2 regions of the Streptomyces sp. NPDC058289 genome follow, and region 1 is predicted to be linked to the other one. Evidence: riboswitches for the same ligand, from Rfam matches in the RefSeq annotation. Region 1 holds a riboswitch; the other holds the start of a gene.
The links. Region 1 has a riboswitch for S-adenosylmethionine ahead of ACFVX6_RS36820 (aminotransferase class V-fold PLP-dependent enzyme). Riboswitches for the same ligand answer to the same signal wherever they lie in the genome.

Region 1 (4,481 bases):
TGAACCTGGTGACCCCGGCAGGCGGCGACAGCGCGGCGGCCCGCGGCTGGCCGGGCGTTCTGGAGGCCCTGCTGACCGGCCGTGACCTCGGCGCCGACGACACGGCCTGGGCCATGGACCGGATCATGCGCGGGGAGGCCACCGACGCCCAGATCGCCGGCTTCGCGGTCGCGCTGCGGGCCAAGGGGGAGACGGTCTCCGAGATCAACGGCCTGGTCCGCGCCATGTACGCACACGCCAACCTGATCGAGGTGCCGGGCCGGACGGTGGACATCGTCGGCACCGGGGGCGACGGGGCCAAGACGGTCAACATCTCCACGATGTCGGCGATCGTGGTGGCCGGTACGGGCGCCAAGGTCGTCAAGCACGGCAACCGGGCCTCGTCCTCCGCGAGCGGCTCCTCGGACGTCCTGGAGAAGCTCGGCGTCAACCTCGACCTCACCCCCGCGCGGGTCGTGGAGGTGGCCGAGGAAGCCGGAATCACCTTCTGCTTCGCGGTCAAGTTCCACCCCGCGCTGCGGCACGTGGCGGCGGCCCGCCGGGAGCTCGGCATCCGGACCACCTTCAACTTCCTCGGCCCGCTGACCAACCCGGCACGGGTCCGGGCACAGGCAACCGGTGTGGCCGACGCGCGGGTGGCCCCGATCGTCGCGGGCGTCCTGGCGGAGCGGGGCTCCTCGGCGCTGGTCTTCCGCGGTGACGACGGGCTCGACGAGCTCACCACCACGGCGACCTCCCGGGTCTGGTGGGTCCGCGACGGCGAGGTCAGGGAGCAGGGCTTCGACCCGCGCGACATCGGCATCCCGCTGGTTCCGGTCTCCGCCCTGGCCGGCGCGGACGCCTCGTTCAACGCGGACGTGGCCCGCCGCCTGCTGGCCGGCGAGACCGGCCCGGTCCGCGACGCGGTGCTCCTGAACTCGGCGGCGGCCCTGGTCGCGCTGGACCCGGGTACGGGCACCCTGGAGGAGCAGCTCGCCGCCGGTGTCGTACGGGCGGCGGAGTCGGTGGACTCGGGCGCGGCCCGGGCGGCGCTGGCCCGCTGGGCGGCGGCGAGCAACGCGTAGCCGCTGCGACACGTAGCCGCTGCGCGGTGGCCGTTCCGACGGGATCCGGCCAAGATCCAGCAACGACCCCGGTCCGCCATGTGGACCGGGGTCTTGCGTTCGGAAGATCGTGTGGCAGGATTCTCCTCAGGTCACGAGTGACAGCGTTTAGGCCCCGGCTTGCTGTCCGGCAACCCTCCTTCCGTGGCGGGGTGCCCCGGGTGATGACCAGGTCGTAGGCAGTGAGGTCTACGGCAAGCGCGGATCCCTCGAACACCAGGGGTCCTGGTCTCTCGAGGAGCGTTTCCGTGAGCAAGCGAATGCGATAGGGCGAGTCCGCCCCTTCTTCACCCCTCGGAACAGGGTCACTTCCGCGTACCCGCAGCACACCTGCGGCAGCACATCTGTGTGCGGCGGCCGATCCGCATTCCGGGGCACTCCCGTACCCCGAACGGCGCAGCGCCGTATCCGCGTACGGGCACACCGAAGCCATTCAGACCTGCCTGCCGGGAGATACCGCCATGTCCGCAACCCTGAACGCCACCACCGTCGCCGCTGCCGCCGTCACCTCTGCGGCCGAGGGCCCCGCCTGTGCCGAGCCGCTGGCGGTCCTCGGCCGCGAGGTCACCGTGCCGCTCGTCACCGGTGGCGAGGTCACCTACGCCGCCCTCGACTACGCGGCCAGCGCCCCCGCGCTCCAGCGGGTCTGGGACGACGTGGCCGCGTACGCCCCGTACTACGGCAGCGTCCACCGCGGCGCCGGGTACCTCTCGCAGCTCTCCACCGACCTGTTCGAGCAGAGCCGGGTCACGGTCGCCGAGTTCCTCGACTGCCGGCCCTCCGACCAGGTGGTCTTCACCCGGTCCACCACCGACTCCCTCAACCTGCTCGCCGCCGTGCTCCCGGCCGACTGCCAGGTCTTCGTCTTCGAGACCGAGCACCACGCCTCGCTGCTCCCGTGGACGAACGCCCAGGTCACCTACCTCAACGCCCCCCGCACCCCGGACGAGGCCGTCGCCACCCTGGAGCGCGCCCTGGCCGACCGCGACCCCTACGGCCCGGCGCTGGTCTGCGTCACCGGAGCCTCCAACGTCACCGGCGAGCTGTGGCCCGTCAAGGAGCTCGCCGCCGCCGCGCACGCCCACGGCGCCCGGATCGTCCTGGACGCCGCCCAGCTGGCCCCGCACCACCCCGTCTCCGTCCAGGACCTCGACGTGGACTGGGTCGCCTTCTCCGGACACAAGCTCTACGCGCCCTTCGGCTCGGGCGTGCTCGCCGGCCGCGCGGACTGGCTCCAGGAGGCGGACCCGTACCTCGCCGGCGGTGGAGCCTCCCGCAAGGTGGCCCGCCGCGAGGACGGCGGCGTGGACGTCGAGTGGCACACCACCGCCGCCCGCCACGAGGCCGGCTCCCCGAACGTCATCGGCGTCTACTCCATCGCCTCCGCCTGCAAGGCGCTGCAGGAGGCCGGCTTCGAGAACCTCGTCGCCCGCGAGCAGCGCCTCATCACCAAGGTCCGCGAAGGCCTCGCCGAGGTCCCGGCGGTCCGCGTCCTGTCCCTCTTCGGCGACGACGCCCCGCGCGTGGGCGTCATCTCCTTCGTCGTCGACGGCTGGAACAGCTCGCACTTCGCCGCCGCGCTCTCCGCCGAGTACGGCATCGGCGTCCGCGACGGCCTGTTCTGCGCCCACCCGCTGGTCCGCACCCTGCTCGGCAGCGAGCCGCAGGCGCAGGGCGAGTGCGGAGCCCCGGAGGCGGCCCCGGGGGAGCGGTCCCTGAACGCGATCCGCGTCAGCTTCGGCGCCGGCACCCCCGACGAGCACGTGGACCGCTTCGTCCGCGCCGTCAAGGAGCTCGTCGCGGACGGCGCCAAGTGGCAGTACCGCACCGAAGAGGGCCGCTGCGTCCCGGCCGTCTGACAGGCTGCGGGGTATGACCTACTGGGACCCGATACCGACCGTGCGCGCCTGCGTGGTCGGTGAGCCGCTGCCGGGCCACGCGCTGTGGGTACCGGCGTACCGCCCGCCGTGGGGCCCGTGGCCGGACGCGTGGGCGGAGCGCGACTGGCGCAATGTGCCGGGGCCGTTCTACGGCGCGGGAACCGACACGTGCTGGATGGGGCGGGAGGTCGCGCCCGCCCACGTGCTCTACAACGACGACTTGGGTGACGAGTTCGTCTACCGGCAGCCGTGCGACGCCGAGGAGACGTACCGGGTGATCGCCGCGGCGTTCCAGGACCCGATGGTGGGCTACCAGTGCGACGGCGACGTGCGCTGGACGCCGGAGCTGGTCCGCGAGTGGTGGAGCGAACGCGGCCGCGTCCGTGAATGGGCCCGTGACCTGGACCGGAAGTGGTCGATCTCGACGCGGGCCGACGAGCGTGAAGCCGCCGGCGGGGCCCGCGCGTACGTGGCCCACATCGACGGGGACCTCGCGGACTACCTGCGCGGCTACCTCTTCCGGCTCGGAGAGGGCCGCCCCGCCCGGCCGGGCGAGGCGTTGCCCGTGCTCTGAACGGCTACGCGTCGAGGCCGATCGCGAACGCCGCTTCCAGGTCGTGCTGGGAGTACGTGCGGAACGCCACGTGCGTGTCCGTCCCCTCCACGCCCGGGATCTTGCTGATGCGGCCGGGGATGATGTCGGCCAGGTCCTCGTGCCGGGACACCCGGACCATCGCGATGAGGTCGTACGTACCCGTGACCGAGTAGACCTCGCTGACGCTGTCCAGCGCGGCGATGGCCTCGGCGATCTCGGGGATCCGGTCCACGCTGGTCTTGATGAGCACGAGTGCGGTGATCACGGTTGGCTGTCTCCCTCGCCTACTGTCACTGGTCGACTCACTCTAGTCCCACCCCGGTAGCGGGCCCACGCGTAGAGGAAGCCCACCGAGAAGCCCACCACGTGGGCCAGATAGGCGACTCCGGGGCCGCTCGCCGCGCGGTGTGCCGCCAGCCACTGGAGACCGAACCAGAACATCAGCACGATCCACGCCGGGAAGCGCAGCGGCAGGAAGAACAGGAACGGGAACAGGCTCGTCACCCGTGCCTTGGGAAACAGGTACAGGAAGGCCCCCAGGACCGCGGAGATCGCCCCGGAGGCCCCGACCAGGGTCTGGTCCGAGGAGGCGTAGGCCGCCGCGTACGCCGCCAGGGCCAGGTAGCCCGTACAGACGTAGAAGCAGAGGAACCCGGCCCGGCCCATGCGCCGCTCCGTCATCGCCCCGAAGACGTAGAGGAAGAGCATGTTGCCCAGCAGGTGCAGCCAGCTCCCGTGCACGAACAGGGCCGTGAGGGGGGTGAGCGCCGCCCGGCCCGAGCCGGCGAACAGCTCGTCCGGTACCACGCCCCAGCGCCGGAAGTACGCCGTGCCCGTGGTCAGGAGCTGATCGCCCGTCCCGTAGACCGGGTTCAGCCCCGACGCCGGGCTCAGCACGAACAC
Region 2 (4,481 bases), on a different contig from region 1:
AGCGCCGCCGCGAAGGCCTCGTTGTACGTGACGTACGAAGCCCAGCGCCGCCGGAACTCCGCGTCGAAGACCGGCTCGCGCGGGATCTCGTACAGGTGGTGGTGGAGGAACCACAGCACCGAGTTCGCGATGCCGTTGTACGCGCCGTCGTAGACCTCCGGGTCGATCGGCAGCATCCGTACGCCCGGCTCGGCGACTCCCCGTCGTACCGCCTCCCGGTCCGCGTCCGACAGCGCCGCGCAGATCCACAGCGCCCCGGGTTGCTCCGCGAGGGCGGTGGAGAGGCCGGAGACGAGGCCGCCCCCGCCGCGGCGGGCACTGAGCGTGCCGTCCGCGGCGAGGGCGTACGAGAGGGGGCCGCGATTCGCGGCTACGAGCACTTGGGAAGCCATGCGGCGAACCTAGCCCGCCTCGCCGCCGGTCAAACGTCAGCGCCTGCGCGTCCGCCTGACCGAGAGGAAGACCACACCGCCGAGTGTCGTGAGCGTGGCGGCCGCCGTGCGGGCTGGTCGAGCGGTGGAGCACGTGGCCGCCTTGAAGCGCTCTCCCGGCTGAGGCCGGGAGATTCCTGCTTACCTTGCGGCAGCGGGCTTGACGCGCTTGGCGCGCCTGACGACTGCCCTTCCGGCAGCCGGACGTTACGCCACGCGACGGCGTGCGTACTCCTCGATGTTCCGCATCGGCGGCCGCTCCTCGGTGTCCACGGCGTAGGTGTGCGGTACGAACCCGTCCGGGCCGCGCTCGAACTGCGTCAGCTCGGGGCGTACGAGGTGCCCGCGCGAGAGCCGCACCTGCGCCGTGCGGTAGATCGCGGCGGCCATCCTGCCCAGGGCCTGGCCGTCCTGGTGCCGGTGCAGCCGTACGCCCACGTCCACCTGGGCCAGCGCGTCCAGCCCGGCCGTGTGCAGCGCGTCCACCAGCAGGCCCAGCTCGACCCCGTAGCCCACGGGGAACGGCAGCCGCTCCAGCAGCTCGCGGCGCACGGCGTACTCGCCGCCGAGCGGCTGGACGAAGCCGGCCAGCTGCGGCCAGTGCAGGTTGAGCAGGGGGCGGGCCACCAGCTCCGTGACCCGGCCGCCCTGGCCGTGGGCCTTGGCGGAGGTGAGGCCGGTCGGGTCGCTGAACTCCTGGCCGAGGGGGCGGTCGTACATCGCCTTGACGAACCGCACGTCCGGATCGGTCAGCAGCGGGCCGACGATTCCCGACACGAAGGTGGCCGAGAAATCGCGCAGGTCGGCGTCCACGAAGCAGACGATGTCACCGGTGGTGGCCAGCAGTGAGCGCCACAGCACCTCGCCCTTGCCGGGCAGCGCCGGTATCCGCGGCAGGACCTCGTCGCGGTGCACCACCCGGGCTCCGGCCTTGGCCGCGACCTCCGCGGTGCGGTCCGTGGAGCCCGAGTCGATCACGACGAGCTCGTCCACCAGCGGCACCGGCAGGCCCTCGATCAGATCGCGCCGGATCACCTCGACGATCGCGCCGACCGTCGCCTCCTCGTTCAGCGCCGGCAACACCACGCTCACCGTGGTCCCCGCTGCCCGCTTGGCGGAAAGCAGCTGGCCGAGCGGTCGGTCGGCGGCGGACCAGGAGCGGTCTGCCAACCAGCGCTCCACCTCTTCCAGCACCTTCAGCACTCCCTGGTTCTTCACTGGTTTGGACCGAAATGTGATCCATCTCGCGGTTCGGACGGCTGTCTCAACCACCCGGGCCTTCGGTTACAGTCTTGAACAACGCGATGGTCCACCGCATGCCGGGGGGCCCGCGTACAAACGCACCGGCGCGCCACAGAGCGCGTGTGCCGGTGCCATACCGCTCATCCAGAGGGGCAGAGGGACACGGCCCGTTGAAGCCCCGGCAACCCTCCAGTCGGTTCTCGCGATCGCGCATTCCAGCGCCGCAGCGAGGTCCCCGGCTAGGGAAGGTGCCAATTCCGTCTCATGGCGAAGTGCGCCATGGGGAAGATGAGGAGAAAGGGCCTCGCCATCATGGCTGCACAGTCTGTCGCAACCTCTGCCGAAACCGTTGAAATCAATGCGTCCGGCACCTCTGTCGATCTCGGTCCCGCCACCGGCCTTTCCTGTCGTGAGTGCGGTACCCGCTTCGAGCTCGGCCCGATCTTCGCCTGCGCCGAGTGCTTCGGACCGCTCGAAGTCGCCTACGAGCTGCCCCTGGGCGACCCGGAAGCCCTGCGCGCCGCCATCGAGGCCGGCCCGAACAACATCTGGCGCTACGCGCCGCTGCTGCCCGTCCCGGCGGACGTGGCCTCCAAGCCGAGCCTGAACCCCGGCTTCACCAAGCTCGTGGACGCGGCCAACCTGGCCAAGGAGCTCGGCGTCACCGGCAAGCTGTACGTCAAGGACGACTCCGGCAACCCGACGCACTCCTTCAAGGACCGCGTCGTGGCCATCGCCGTCGAGGCCGCCCGCGCCTTCGGCTTCACCACCCTCTCCTGTTCCTCCACCGGCAACCTGGCCGGCGCCGTCGGCGCCGCGGCCGCCCGCGCCGGCTTCCGCTCCTGCGTGTTCATCCCGCACGACCTGGAGCAGGGCAAGGTCGTCATGGCCGGTGTCTACGGTGGCGACCTGGTCGGCATCGAGGGCAACTACGACGACGTCAACCGCTTCTGCTCCGAGCTCATCGGCGACCCGCTGGGCGAGGGCTGGGGCTTCGTCAACGTCAACCTGCGCCCGTACTACGGCGAGGGTTCCAAGACCTTGGCGTACGAGATCTGCGAGCAGCTCGGCTGGCAGCTGCCCGACCAGATCGTCATCCCGATCGCGTCCGGCTCGCAGCTCACGAAGATCGACAAGGGTCTGCAGGAGCTGATCAAGCTCGGCCTCGTCGAGGACAAGCCGTACAAGATCTTCGGCGCCCAGGCCGAGGGCTGCTCGCCCGTCTCGACCGCCTTCAAGGCCGGTCACGAGGTGGTCCGCCCGCAGAAGCCGAACACCATCGCCAAGTCGCTGGCCATCGGCAACCCGGCGGACGGCCCGTACGTCCTGGACATCGCGCGCCGCACCGGCGGGTACGTCGAGGACGTCAACGACACCCAGGTCGTCGAGGCCATCAAGCTGCTCGCGCAGACCGAGGGCATCTTCGCCGAGACCGCGGGCGGCGTGACCGTCGGCGTGACGAAGAAGCTCGTCGAGAACGGGCAGCTCGACCCCACGCTGACCACCGTGATCCTGAACACCGGTGACGGCCTCAAGACCCTGGAGGCGGTGGCCGAAGGTGGTGGCCAGACCGCCACCATCCGCCCCAGCCTGGACGCGTTCCGCGCCGCCAACCTGGCCTGATCTCTCCCTCCCTGCACACCGGAAAGGCAGTAGCGCCATGAGCGTCAACGTCCGCATCCCCACCATCCTGCGCACCTACACCGGCGGCCAGGCCGAGGTCGCCGCCGAGGGTGCGACCCTCGAAGAGGTCATCCAGTCCCTGGAGGCCAGCCACCCCGGCATCGCCGCGCGCGTCCTGGACGACCAGGGCAAGCTGCGCCGCTTCGTCAACGTCTACGTCAACGACGACGACGTGCGCTTCGAGGGCGGGCTGCAGACGTCCACTCCGGACGGCGCCGGCATCTCGATCATCCCCGCCGTCGCGGGCGGCTGCTGAGGCTCGTCGGGCTTCGTGGGCCTTCGTAGGGCTTCGTAACACTTCGTAGAAACTGAATTCCCCCCTCCGTTACCAAACGGAGGGGGGAATTCTGCTTGGTTGGGCGCGGTAGGGTTGGGGAAGTCCCCTCCGCTGTTCTTGCCCGCCGCATATGAGCGGGTCGCGCGAGGGTTGACATTGAGTCAACATGCAAGTGCGCTATGGGTCGTTGGCGGCGTTTGTCCGGCCCGAGTTGCCCTGGAATATTCCTGGTTTTCACCCTATTTCAATCTTTTGGTGTGTCCAGAATTCTCGTCGGAATGACCTGTTGCAGACAGCAGCGGTGCGGATACATTCAGCCCCGGTCGAGGCGTTCCGGCGCAAGTTCTGACCCGGGACCGCGAAGTGCGGTCCTGCGCAAGGGCCAGTAATAGGGGAGTTAGGCATGGCTCAGGGCACCGTCAAGTGGTTCAACGCGGAGAAGGGCTACGGCTTCATCGCGGTCGACGGTGGTGCGGATGTGTTCGTCCACTACAGCGCCATCCAGATGGACGGGTACCGCACCCTTGAAGAAGGTCAGCGGGTCGAATTCGAGATCTCGCAGGGCCAGAAGGGTCCGCAGGCGGACATGGTCAAGCTCGCCGCCGGCTAGTCCGACCGCGATCGACCACCGACACGTACGCGGTCGCGCACAGCGGCCGCGCACGACGGCACAACGGCATATGTACGAGGGGCCCACATCCTGGACACGGGATGCGGGCCCCTCGTGCGTGGCGGCTCCGGAGCCCTTGCGGCGTCTGGGTGTTCATCCCGGGTTGCTCGAAGCCGCTTGCACTCGGGGGGGTCGAGTGCTAATCATTGGCGTTAGCACTCTCCGGGTGAGAGTGCTA

Region 2: linked by a shared signal. The riboswitch ahead of thrC (threonine synthase) and the one ahead of ACFVX6_RS36820 (aminotransferase class V-fold PLP-dependent enzyme) in region 1 are both predicted to bind S-adenosylmethionine.

The regions. Positions count from the first base shown of each region.
Region 1 is NZ_JBHVYI010000120.1:12,806-17,286, reverse strand. Features, by position in the region: gene trpD (anthranilate phosphoribosyltransferase) at 1-1,064, shown strand, start outside; SAM riboswitch class IV at 1,194-1,310, shown strand; gene ACFVX6_RS36820 (aminotransferase class V-fold PLP-dependent enzyme) at 1,565-2,962, shown strand; gene ACFVX6_RS36815 (ferredoxin) at 2,976-3,557, shown strand; gene ACFVX6_RS36810 (Lrp/AsnC family transcriptional regulator) at 3,562-3,843, opposite strand; gene ACFVX6_RS36805 (rhomboid family intramembrane serine protease) at 3,840-4,481, opposite strand, start outside.
Region 2 is NZ_JBHVYI010000062.1:1,270-5,750, forward strand. Features, by position in the region: gene ACFVX6_RS27635 (trehalose-6-phosphate synthase) at 1-392, opposite strand, end outside; gene ACFVX6_RS27640 (glucosyl-3-phosphoglycerate synthase) at 639-1,625, opposite strand; SAM riboswitch class I at 1,811-1,968, shown strand; gene thrC (threonine synthase) at 1,986-3,296, shown strand; gene ACFVX6_RS27650 (ubiquitin-like small modifier protein 1) at 3,334-3,612, shown strand; gene ACFVX6_RS27655 (cold-shock protein) at 4,037-4,243, shown strand.